Regions from separate parts of the Pseudomonas sp. GW822-FHT02E03 genome, predicted to be linked through region 3. Evidence: predicted binding sites of a transcription regulator. Region 3 holds the regulator's gene; each other region holds the start of a gene.

Region 1 (3,983 bases), on a different contig from region 3:
CGCTGCCCACTGGATCACTGGTGCTCAGGCCGCCCCCGAAAAACGAGCTCAGGCCGATGTCGGTCTTGCTGTTCTTGTCGATCTGCGAGTTGGCGTTCTTGCTCGCTTGGGTGCGCTCGTTCAGGGTGATGGTGATGATGTCACCGACCCGGAACGCCTTGCGGTCGCTGTACAGGTTCTGTTCGAAACCGGCCTGGTAGATCGAGCCATTATTGGCGGCAGCCGGCAGCGGCGTGCGCGGCAACACCGGAGCGTAGTAAGGGTCATTGGGCTTGGGCGGCGGAGCAACGCAGCCCGCGAGCACGACGACCCCACTCAGTGCCAGAACAGATACAAAGCGATTCATGACCCTACCTCACGGTGTTGCAGGCGACCTCATGGCCGCCTCATAGACTTGATTACAGATTCTGCGTTACGAACGAGAGCATCTGGTCGGCGGTGGAGATCACCTTGGAGTTCATCTCGTAGGCGCGCTGAGTGGTGATCATGTTGACCATCTCTTCAACGGTGCTGACGTTCGAGGTTTCCAGAGTGTTCTGCAGCGTGGTGCCGAAACCGGCGAGGCCCGGGGTGCCGACTTGCGGCGCGCCACTGGCAGCGGTTTCCAGGAACAGGTTGTTACCCACCGCTTGCAGACCGGCCGGGTTGATGAAGTCGGCGGTTTGCAGGTTGCCGATCACCTGAGAGGCCGGGTTGCCGGCGACGGTGATGGACACGGTGCCGTCACGACCGACGGTGAAGGTCTGGGCGTCGTTCGGAATGACAATGGCCGGTTCCAGGGCGAAACCGCTGGCGTTGACGATCTGGCCGTTGGAATCCAGGTGGAACGTACCGTCACGGGTGTAGGACGTGGTGCCGTCCGGCTGCAGGATCTGGAAGAAGCCGCGACCGTCGATGGCCATGTCCAACGGTTGCTCGGTGGTTTGCAGGCTGCCGGCGGTGAAGTTTTTCTGGGTGCCGACGATGCGCACACCGGTACCCACTTGCAGACCCGACGGCAATTCGCTGTCCTGGGTCGACTGGGCGCCTGGCTGGCGTTTGATCTGATACAGCAAGTCCTGGAACTCGGCGCGGTCACGTTTGAAACCCGTGGTCGATACGTTCGCCAGGTTGTTGGAAATGGTGGTGAGGTTGGTGTCCTGGGCGGACAGACCTGTTTTGGCAACCCATAGAGCCGGAAGCATTCGATTCTCCTCGTGCGCCTGTTTTACGGCGCGACGTTCTGATAATTAGCTGATCTGCAAGACCCGAGCCATGGCCTGGTCATCGTCTTTGGCGGTGTTCATCATCTTGATGTGCAGCTCGAACTGCTTGGCCAGCGCCAGCACCGAAGTCATTTCTTCCACGGCATTGACGTTGCTCGACTCAAGGAACCCGGACACCAGTTTGACGTTGGCATCGGCCTGCGCCGGCTTGCCGTCCTTGGTGTGGATCGAACCGTCCAGGCCTTTGGTCATGTTCTTGAAGTCCGGGTTGACCAGTTTGATGCGGTCGACTTCGGCCATCACCCGTGGACCTTCACCCATCGCACGGATGCTGATGGTGCCGTCTTCACCGACTTCGATTTGCTGCTCGGGCGGCACGGCAATCGGCCCGCCATTGCCTACCACCGGCATACCGTTACCGGCACGCAGCACGCCCAGGGCGTCAACGTTCAAGCTGCCGGTGCGCACGTAGCTTTCACCGCCATCGGGGTTCTGCACGGCGATCCAGCCGTTGCCCTGCACCGCGACATCGAGGTCGCGACCGGTTTGCACCAGCGCACCCGGGGAGAAGTCGGTGGCCGGACGTTCGCTCATGGCAAACGCACGCGCCGGAAAGCTGTCACCAAACACCGGCATCGAACGAGCCTGTTCCAGGTCCTTCTGAAAACCGTTGGTAGAGATGTTCGCCAGGTTGTTGGCATGAGCCTTCTGCGCCAGTGCATTCTGGCTGGCGCCGGTCATTGCCACATAAAGGTACTTGTCCACACTCTTTCCTCTGCATGCCGGACGTTTGCCGCCCACCGCTGTACTGCTGAGCCATAAGCAATTTGCAGACCAACTTTTTTCTGGCGGCGCAGGGCCCGGCAAACAAAGGACTTGAGGGATTCAGAGGGGATCGGGGGAATGTGCCGAAGACGAAAAACCGGCGGTGTTATGCCGCTTCGCGGCAATCCTCAGTTTCCGTCACCTGATCGTTCCCACGCTCTGCGTGGGAATGCAGCCCGGGACGCTCCGCGTCCCAAGAGCGGACGCAGAGCGTCCATTGAGGCATTCCCACGCGGGAGCGTGGGAACGATCGATAGCGATCTGAAACAATGATAAACACGAATTTGCCGTTTACTTTGTAGGATTCTGCGACAGCTTGGCGTTTGGTGATCGGGGAGCTGGCACGTATGATGCTTCACAAACTTCCGCAGATTAGAAGCCTATGTCTCTGATAGTTCTACTGCTTCTGCCTTTTATCGGCAGTTGTCTGGCAGCCGTGCTGCCGCACAACGCGCGTAATACCGAATCGCTGTTGGCTGGCCTGGTTGCCCTGATCGGCACCGTCCAGGTTGCGCTCTTGTACCCGCAAATCGCCGATGGCGGCGTGATCCGCGAAGAGTTCTTCTGGCTGCCCAGCCTGGGCCTGAACTTCGTTCTGCGTATGGATGGTTTCGCCTGGCTGTTCTCGATGCTGGTGCTGGGCATCGGCACGCTGGTTTCGCTATACGCCCGCTACTACATGTCGCCGGACGATCCGGTGCCGCGTTTCTTCGCGTTTTTCCTGGCGTTCATGGGCGCCATGCTGGGGTTGGTGATCTCCGGCAACCTGATCCAGATCGTGTTTTTTTGGGAACTGACCAGCCTCTTTTCATTCCTGTTGATCGGCTATTGGCACCACCGCGCCGATGCGCGACGTGGCGCCTACATGGCATTGATGGTCACCGGTGCGGGCGGTTTGTGTTTGCTGGCGGGTGTCATGCTGCTCGGCCATGTGGTCGGCAGCTATGACCTGGACAAGGTCCTGGCCGCCGGCGAGCTGATTCGCGCACATGCCCTCTACCCTATTCTGCTTCCCCTGATCCTGATCGGCGCCTTGAGCAAAAGTGCCCAATTCCCCTTCCACTTCTGGCTGCCCCACGCCATGGCGGCGCCGACACCGGTTTCGGCGTATCTGCACTCGGCGACCATGGTCAAGGCCGGGGTCTTCCTGCTCGCACGCCTGTGGCCGTCGCTGTCCGGCAGTGAAGAATGGTTCTACATTGTCGGCGGGGCCGGGGCCTGTACGTTGTTGCTCGGCGCTTACTGCGCGATGTTTCAGAACGACCTCAAGGGCCTGCTGGCCTACTCGACCATCAGCCACCTGGGCCTGATCACTTTGCTGCTGGGCCTGAACAGTCCGCTGGCCGCCGTGGCCGCGGTGTTCCACATTCTCAACCACGCCACGTTCAAGGCCTCGCTGTTCATGGCCGCCGGAATCATCGACCACGAAAGCGGCACCCGGGATATTCGCAAACTCAGCGGCCTGATCAAACTGATCCCGTTCACCGCCACCCTGGCCATGGTCGCCAGTGCCTCCATGGCCGGCGTGCCGCTGCTCAACGGCTTCCTGTCCAAAGAGATGTTCTTCGCCGAAACCGTGTTTATCAACGCGACGGCCTGGATCGAGATGACCCTGCCGATCGTCGCGACCATCGCCGGGACGTTCAGCGTGGCTTACTCCCTGCGCTTCACCGTTGATGTGTTTTTCGGCCCGAGCGCCACCGACCTGCCGCACACCCCGCACGAGCCGCCACGCTGGATGCGCGCGCCGGTGGAATTGCTGGTGTTTACCTGTCTGGTGGTGGGGATCTTCCCCGCTCAAGTGATCGGCCCGTTGCTCGCGGCGGCGGCATTGCCGGTGGTGGGCGGTACGCTGCCCGAGTACAGCCTGGCGATCTGGCACGGCTGGAACGCGCCGATGATCATGAGCCTGATCGCCATGTCCTGCGGCATCATCCTCTATCTGCTGTTGCG
Region 2 (3,983 bases), on a different contig from region 3:
GGCGAGACCGGACGTAGCAGGCTGATGATTGGCGCGAACATGCCGCCGAGGAAGGCGAAGCGGCCGATGGCGAAGCCCAGCGGAATACCGAGCAGGGCGGCGAGGCCGAAGCCGATGCCGACCCGGCCAAGAGAGGCCAGTACGTTCCAGCCGATGCCCATGTCGTTCGGACCGTTGTCGTAGAAGGGGGCGCTGAACAGTTCCAGGGCTGAATACCACGTAGCGAGCGGACCGGGCAGGCCCTCACTGCGTGCGGCTATAAACGCCCAGACGGCGAGAAACAGGGCGATACCCAATACTGGGGCAATGCCATCCCTGGCGCGTTGACGCAACCCGCTCAGGAGGGGAGAGCGACGCTCTGGCTGGGTACTCGCCGTAGTGGTGGGCGGCGCTGGCAACTTGAGGGGTGCGTTCATGGCGGGTTACTCCGGTCAGGCTTTGATGGTGAAGGAGTTGGCATAGGCGGCCGGATTGGAGCCGTCCCAGACCTTGCCGTCGATCAGGGTGCTACTGCGCAGCGGACTGCCCGGCACAGTCAGGCCAAGCTGGCTGGCGGCTTCGCCGTAGAGCTTTGTCTGATTGATAGACTTGGCCACACCGGCGTAGTCCACATCCTCCTTGAGCAGGCCCCAGCGACGGAACTGAGTGAGGAACCACATACCGTCCGACAGGTACGGATAGTTGACGCTGCCATCCTTGCAGAAGGACATCGCATGCTCGTCCGTCCATTGCTTACCTAACCCGTCGTCGTAGTGGCCGAGGAAGCGTTGTTCGATCACTTCGACGGGCGCATTCACGTAGGCCTTGCCGGCGATCAGTTGGGCGGTGCTTTTCTTGTTCTCTACGCTGGCCTCGATGAACCGGCTGGCGTCGAGCACCGCCATGGTCAGCGCCCGGGCGGTGTTGGGGTATTGCTCGACGAAGGCACGGGTGGTGCCAAGGATTTTCTCCGGGTGATCGGGCCAGAGTTTCTGGGTGGTAAGGGCGGTGAAGCCGATGTTGTCGGCGATCGCCCGGGCTCCCCAAGGCTCGCCGACACAGAAGCCGTCCATGTTACCCACGCGCATGTTGGCAACCATCTGTGGCGGTGGCACCACGATGGTCTTCACATCGGTCAGCGGGTTGATGCCGAGGCTGGCAAGCCAGTAATTGAGCCACATGGCATGGGTGCCGGTGGGGAACGTCTGGGCGAAGGTCAGTGGCGTGCCACCTTGCTTGACCTTGGCGGCCAGTTGCTCGCCATTGGTCACGCCCGCTTGCTGCAGCTGGTTGGAGAGAGTGATCGCCTGGCCGTTCTGGTTCAGTCCCATGAGCATGGCCATATCTTTCTGCGGCCCGCCGATGCCCAGTTGCACGCCATAGATCAGGCCGTAGAGCACATGGGCAGCATCCAGTTCGCCGTTGAGCAGTTTGTCGCGCACGCCGGCCCAGGACGCCTCTTTACTCGGCGTGATGGTGAGGCCGTATTTTTCGCCGAAACCCTGGGTTGCCGCCACTACGACTGACGCGCAGTCGGTGAGGGGAATGAAACCGACCTTCAGCGCAGCTTTCTCCGGCGCGTCGCTGCCGGCAGCCCAGACCGCGCTGCGCAGAAAGCCCGGCACGACGACATCGAGGGCGGCGATCCCGGCGACGGTGCCGGCCGTCACCAGGGATTGCTTCAGGAAGGTGCGCCGGCCGGGGTGTACCGGATGTTGCGAGTCACGCTCATCAGTCATAACCACATCCTTTTTTTAGGGGCAAAAAAAAACGGCGCGCGCCAGGCACCCTCGATAGAGGGACCTGACGGACGCCGTTGTCCGGAAAGTGCAGCACGCCGCCATTGGCGTGCCGCATGAGTCTGTTAGTCAGTAGTAGCAAAGGGCTTGCCAAGTTTATGTCCGAGTTTTTTTATGCAAAAAAAATCAATTGGTACAAAGGCTTGAAGTGGTTTTGTGATGTTTTCTAAAAAGATATCGAAGGGGGCGTAGAGCCGGGGGAGAGCGAAGCACTGATCGCTTTTTGGGCAGCTTGGGTGCGAGGTGAACTAAAACAGCTCTCCTGCGCACCGTTGCGTAGTCGAATGGAGGTAAGCCTTAGCCCAGATCCCGGCGGATGGCGTCGAGGCGTTCGTCGAGCAATGGGGTGAGCAGGGCGTAGCACTGCGCCGGGGAGATGGACACTGTCGTTGTACCGATCAGGCCGCGTTGCAGTCGTTCCAGAGCGTTGTGCAGCGAGCGGGGGGCATGCCTGAGCAAGCGCTCGTGCAGGTACTGTAATTGAACAAGCATTTGCAGTGGGCAACTCTGATGGGCGGCGGCGCGCACCGACAGGCCGCGCAGCCGCCCCAGGTCTTCCAGCTCCCAACAGCGCTCGGCGATGCTCGGAGGCTGCAGATTAAGCGCGCAGCGCCGCAGTTCGAGGTTCTGGATGGCGCCGAGCAGGTCTTGCAGCAACCGGCAATGGCCCTCGAAATCCGCTGGCTCGCGACGTAACGTGTTCCAGGCCTGGCACTGTGCGCTATACGGCCATTCTTTCCAGCGTTGGTCGAGCGAATGACCCAGTGCCTGGCAACGCTGTTGTGCCTCGCGGGTGGTCTGCCCGCCGAGACCGCGATGCTGCTGCAGGCCTTGCAACAGGTCGAGACCCAGCAAAAGCATCTGTCTGAGTCCCGCGTCGTTTTGTGGCAGACGGGGTCGTCGGGATTGCCCACCATCGAGTGCGGCGGCGAATTGTAGGTTCATGGGCGGTTTCCGACGGTGAGCTGGTTGAGATAATGGGTCAGGTCGTGCAGCGCATGGGTCCGCGTACGCTGCTCTTGCACCGCGGCATTGACCTGTTGCAACTGTTCGCTGAGGGCATGATTGGCATGCTGGTGTTCGCTGAGCGCCTGTTGCATGGCGCCGAGGTGTTGCAGATTGATCTGACTATGTTGAGCCAGGTCGTCGAGGTTGGCGGCGAGTTGCTCGCTCTGTTGGCTACCGGCTGCCAGCAGGTCGCGGTGTTCCTTGACCTCGCCATCCACTTGGCGCACGGCCATGGCGATCGCGGTCGCGGCTGTGGTGATTTCATGGGTAGCCCGGTCCGTGGCTTGGGCCAGGCTGCGGACCTCATCGGCGACCACTGCGAAACCGCGACCGTGCTCGCCGGCACGGGCCGCTTCGATGGAGGCATTGAGTGCCAACAACTGGGTCTGTTTGGCCAGTGCCTGAATGCTGTTGACGGTGCTTTCTACTGCGCTAGTGCGCTGCAGCAATGCTTCCACGGCGTGTGCGGTATTGCCCAGGCTGTGCTGAATGGCGCGCATGCTGTCGCCCACTGAGCGCGCCTCCAGACAACCGGTTTCGCTCATGGCATGGGCGTTGGCGAAGGCTGCCAGCGCGCCCTGGGCCAAGGCATCAATGCTGTGTAAGGTCTGATCGATTTGCTCGCTGGCGGCGGCGATCATGGCGATTCGTTGGCTCTGATCCTCACCTTGGTCGCGGGCCTGTTGAGACATTTGCTCCAGCGCACGACTGGCGAACTGTACTTCGCTGCGCAAGCGCTCGTTGTTGCGCAGTTGCATGCTGGCGGCCACCAGTAGCGTCGCTGGGTCGGCATCCCGGGAGCTGCGCAGCAGTTGTGCAAGTTCAGTGTCCCAGAATATCTGTAGATGGCGTTGATGACGCTCACGAAGATGCCACGCGCACCCCAGATAGAGGACGCCAGGTAACAGGGTCAGTGCGCTTGCTGGCTGTTCGGCCAGTGCGAGACCGCAGGCCCCGAGGGCCAACCCGAGTGGTAACCAGAGGCCGATCCTGCTGCGTTCAAGCAGGGCCATGCCAGGGTCGAACAATGACCGCAGTGCAATGCCACCAGGGCGTGACTTGCCAACACCGCCGTGTGCAGGCGCGATGGCGTGACCCTGGGGGAGCATTCCTTGAGCAGGCATGAGGATTTCCTTTTATGCCGGGGTGAAAGCAAAAAACGGCGCACGCCCACCTGTCGCAATGCGCAGGGGAGCG
Region 3 (3,983 bases):
TACCGGCGACATCGACGTGGTGACTTCGGTGGGCAACCTCGCCTACTTCGAGCAACTGCAAACGGCGGGCGATACCAAGCCGGTCCAGGGCTACGGCGTAACTATCCAGTACCACGCCTCGCAAAACCGCGTAGTGCTGATCGATCGCGCCAAGGTCATCGATAAGGACAACAACGTCACCCAAGGCGAAAAAATCGTCTACGACACGGTCAAAAAGCTTGCGAGCGCCGGTCGCGCCACGGGTAACAAGGTCACCGAGGCACGCCCTCGCATCGACATGGTGATCCAGCCGAAGAAGAAAACCGACGAGCAAAAGGCCCAGTAATGGCAACTCTGAAAGCTCAGCATCTGGCCAAGAGCTACAAGAGCCGTCAGGTCGTGCGCGACGTCAGCCTGTCCATCGACAGCGGTCAGATCGTCGGCCTGCTTGGCCCTAACGGCGCCGGTAAAACCACCTGTTTCTATATGATTGTCGGCCTGGTACAGGCCGATCAAGGCCGCGTACTGATCGATGACCTGGACGTCAGCCACCAGCCGATGCACGGTCGTGCGAAGGCGGGCATCGGCTATCTTCCGCAAGAAGCGTCGATCTTCCGCAAACTGTCGGTGGCCGACAACATCATGGCCATCCTCGAGACCCGCAAGGAGCTCGATCAGGCCGGTCGTCGCCAAGAGCTGGAAAGTCTGCTGCAGGAATTTCACATCCATCACATCCGCGACAATCTCGGCATGAGCCTGTCCGGTGGTGAACGCCGCCGTGTGGAAATCGCCCGGGCACTGGCTACCAACCCGAAATTCATCCTCCTCGACGAACCTTTCGCCGGCGTGGACCCGATTTCGGTGGGTGACATCAAGCAGATCATCCATCACCTCAAGGCTAAAGGCATTGGCGTGCTGATCACGGACCACAACGTTCGTGAGACCCTGGATATCTGCGAAACCGCCTACATCGTCAACGATGGCCAACTGATTGCTGAAGGTGACTCCGCCACCATCCTCGCCAATGAACTGGTCAAGGAAGTGTATCTGGGCCACGAGTTCCGCCTGTAAGCACCTGAGGTGCCCGGGTCGTCGAAGGGGCGCTCGTTTCAATAAAAAATCAATAACTTTTTATTGTTACAGCGCTCTAGGCAAACACTTCAGTTTCGGGCATATAATTTGCTTATGTTTGGCGCTTCGGCGCCCTGTAGTGGATGGCGCATGTGCGCCGGCGAATAAGGTGTTAAGCCCCTGCCATGAAACCATCGCTAGTCTTGAGAATGGGCCAGCAGCTGACGATGACACCGCAGCTGCAACAGGCCATCCGCCTGCTCCAATTGTCGACCCTGGACCTGCAACAGGAAATCCAGGAGGCTCTGGAGTCCAATCCGATGCTCGAACGCCAGGAAGAAGGCGACGACTTCGATAACGCCGACCCCTTGGCCGATAGCGCCGAACAGAAACCCAACGCCGACATTCAGGAACCCTCCTACCAGGAAACCGCCCCGACGGTGGATAACCTTGAGGAAGGCGACTGGAACGAGCGCATCCCCAACGAATTGCCCGTCGACACAGCCTGGGAGGATGTCTACCAGACCAGCGCCAGCAGCCTGCCTAGCAACGATGACGATGAGTGGGATTTCACCACCCGCACATCGGTCGGTGAAAGCCTGCAAAGCCATTTGCTCTGGCAACTGAACCTGGCACCGATGTCCGACACCGATCGCCTGATCGCCGTAACCCTGATCGACTGCATCAACAATCAGGGCTACCTGGACGAAACCCTCGAGGAAATCCTCGAAGCGTTCGACCCGGAACTGGACATCGAACTGGACGAAATCGAAGCCGTCCTGCACCGCATCCAGCAATTCGAACCCGCTGGCATCGGCGCCCGCAACCTCGGTGAATGCCTGCTACTGCAACTGCGCCAGTTGTCCGCCAAGACCCCTTGGCTGGCCGAAGCCAAGCGCCTGGTCACCGATTACATCGACCTGCTCGGCAGCCGCGATTACAGCCAGCTGATGCGCCGCATGAAGCTCAAGGAAGATGAGCTGCGCCAGGTCATCGAATTGGTCCAGAGCCTCAACCCACGCCCGGGTTCACAAATCGAGTCCACCGAAGCCGAATACGTCGTTCCCGACGTGATCGTGCGCAAGGACAACGAGCGCTGGCTGGTGGAGCTGAACCAGGAATCAGTGCCACGCCTGCGGGTCAATGCCCAATATGCCGGTTTCGTGCGCCGCGCCGATACCAGCGCTGACAACACCTTCATGCGTAATCAGCTGCAGGAGGCTCGCTGGTTCATCAAGAGCCTGCAAAGCCGCAATGAAACCCTGATGAAAGTCGCCACCCAGATCGTCGAGCATCAACGCGGCTTTCTCGAATACGGTGACGAAGCCATGAAGCCGTTGGTGCTGCATGACATTGCCGAAGCAGTCGGCATGCATGAATCGACGATTTCACGGGTAACCACGCAAAAATTCATGCATACCCCACGGGGCATCTATGAACTGAAATACTTTTTTTCCAGCCACGTCAGTACCTCTGAAGGCGGTGAATGCTCGTCCACGGCGATCCGCGCGATCATCAAAAAACTGGTTGCCGCGGAAAATCAGAAAAAGCCGTTGAGTGACAGCAAGATCGCTGGTTTACTGGAGGCACAAGGCATTCAGGTAGCCCGTCGCACCGTCGCCAAGTACCGCGAATCCCTGGGGATCGCGCCTTCCAGCGAACGGAAGCGGTTGATGTAGCCGCCGGGCTCGCCACAGCGTTCCAGTGGCAGGCATTTCTGCCTGCCGCTTTATGCACTGGCAACGAAGGAGAAGCTGTATGCAAGTCAACATCAGTGGACACCAACTGGAAGTGACCGAACCCCTGCGCACCTACATCGGCGAAAAACTCGACCGATTAGAGAGGCATTTCGACAAGATCACCAATGTGCAAGTCACGATGAACGTCGAAAAACTGCTGCAGAAGATCGAAGCCACGCTGCATATTCCCGGCGGAGAAGTGGTCGCCAATGCCGAGCATACGGACATGTATGCCGCCATCGACCTGCTGACCGACAAGCTGGATCGCCAACTTAAAAAGCATAAGGAAAAGACCCAGAGCCTCCTCCAGGGCGCGACCGGTCGTTAACACCCCCAATCCATGATCCGACTAGAAACCATCCTGACCCCCGGCCGTTCCCAAGTGAACGCGCCGGGTGGCAGTAAAAAGAAAGCCCTCGAGCAAATTGCCAACCTTATCCACCGCGAAGTACCGGATCTGGAAATGCAGGACGTCTTCGAGGCCTTGATTGCCCGTGAGAAACTCGGTTCTACCGGTTTCGGCAACGGCATCGCCATCCCCCACTGCCGGCTCAAAGGCTGCACCTCGCCAATCAGTGCGCTGCTGCACCTGGAAGCCCCTATCGATTTCGATGCCATCGACGGTGCCCCGGTTGACTTGCTGTTTGTGCTGCTGGTCCCGGAAGCCGCCACCGATGCACACCTGGAATTGCTGCGCCAGATTGCCAGCATGCTGGATCGCAAGGAAGTGCGTGAAAAACTGCGCAGCGCCCCGAGCAACGAAGCCTTGTATCAGGTTGTCCTGGACGAGCAGAACGGTCACTAATCATGCGCCTGATCATCGTCAGTGGCCGCTCCGGCTCAGGTAAAAGTACCGCCCTCGATGTGCTCGAGGACAACGGCTACTACTGCATCGACAACCTGCCTGCCGGCTTGCTGCCGGAGCTGGCCGAACGTGCGCTGATTCACACCGAACTGGCACAACCGCTGGTGGCCGTGTCCATCGATGCGCGCAACCTGCCGAGCCATCTGTCACGGTTCCCCGAATTGCTGGAAGAGGTCCGCAGCCGGCATATCCAGTGCGATGTGCTGTATCTGGACGCTGACGAAGAAACCTTGCTCAAGCGCTTTTCGGAAACTCGCCGTCGTCACCCGTTGAGCAGCGCCAATCGTTCGCTGGCGGAGGCGATAGAGGACGAAACCAATCTGCTGGGG

The links. Region 3 encodes sigma-54, which starts transcription at its own class of promoters, with help from an activator protein. Its sites were predicted from a motif close to ANTGGCATNNANNTTGCTNT; they were not measured.
Region 1: the regulator sigma-54 is predicted to act here: its motif matches at 2,025-2,044, upstream of AC1RQB_RS18660 (flagellar basal body rod protein FlgF).
Region 2: the regulator sigma-54 is predicted to act here: its motif matches at 1,854-1,873, upstream of AC1RQB_RS21295 (CmpA/NrtA family ABC transporter substrate-binding protein).

What each region holds. Positions count from the first base shown of each region.
Region 1 is NZ_JBXAOA010000024.1:82,885-86,867, forward strand. Features, by position in the region: gene flgH (flagellar basal body L-ring protein FlgH) at 1-346, opposite strand, end outside; gene flgG (flagellar basal-body rod protein FlgG) at 399-1,184, opposite strand; gene AC1RQB_RS18660 (flagellar basal body rod protein FlgF) at 1,230-1,970, opposite strand; gene AC1RQB_RS18665 (monovalent cation/H+ antiporter subunit A) at 2,413-3,983, shown strand, end outside.
Region 2 is NZ_JBXAOA010000033.1:42,924-46,906, forward strand. Features, by position in the region: gene ntrB (nitrate ABC transporter permease) at 1-416, opposite strand, end outside; gene AC1RQB_RS21295 (CmpA/NrtA family ABC transporter substrate-binding protein) at 432-1,718, opposite strand; gene AC1RQB_RS21300 (hypothetical protein) at 2,076-2,723, opposite strand; gene AC1RQB_RS21305 (methyl-accepting chemotaxis protein) at 2,720-3,910, opposite strand.
Region 3 is NZ_JBXAOA010000004.1:52,281-56,263, forward strand. Features, by position in the region: gene lptA (lipopolysaccharide transport periplasmic protein LptA) at 1-325, shown strand, start outside; gene lptB (LPS export ABC transporter ATP-binding protein) at 325-1,050, shown strand; gene AC1RQB_RS04510 (RNA polymerase factor sigma-54) at 1,236-2,729, shown strand; gene hpf (ribosome hibernation-promoting factor, HPF/YfiA family) at 2,809-3,117, shown strand; gene ptsN (PTS IIA-like nitrogen regulatory protein PtsN) at 3,130-3,594, shown strand; gene rapZ (RNase adapter RapZ) at 3,597-3,983, shown strand, end outside.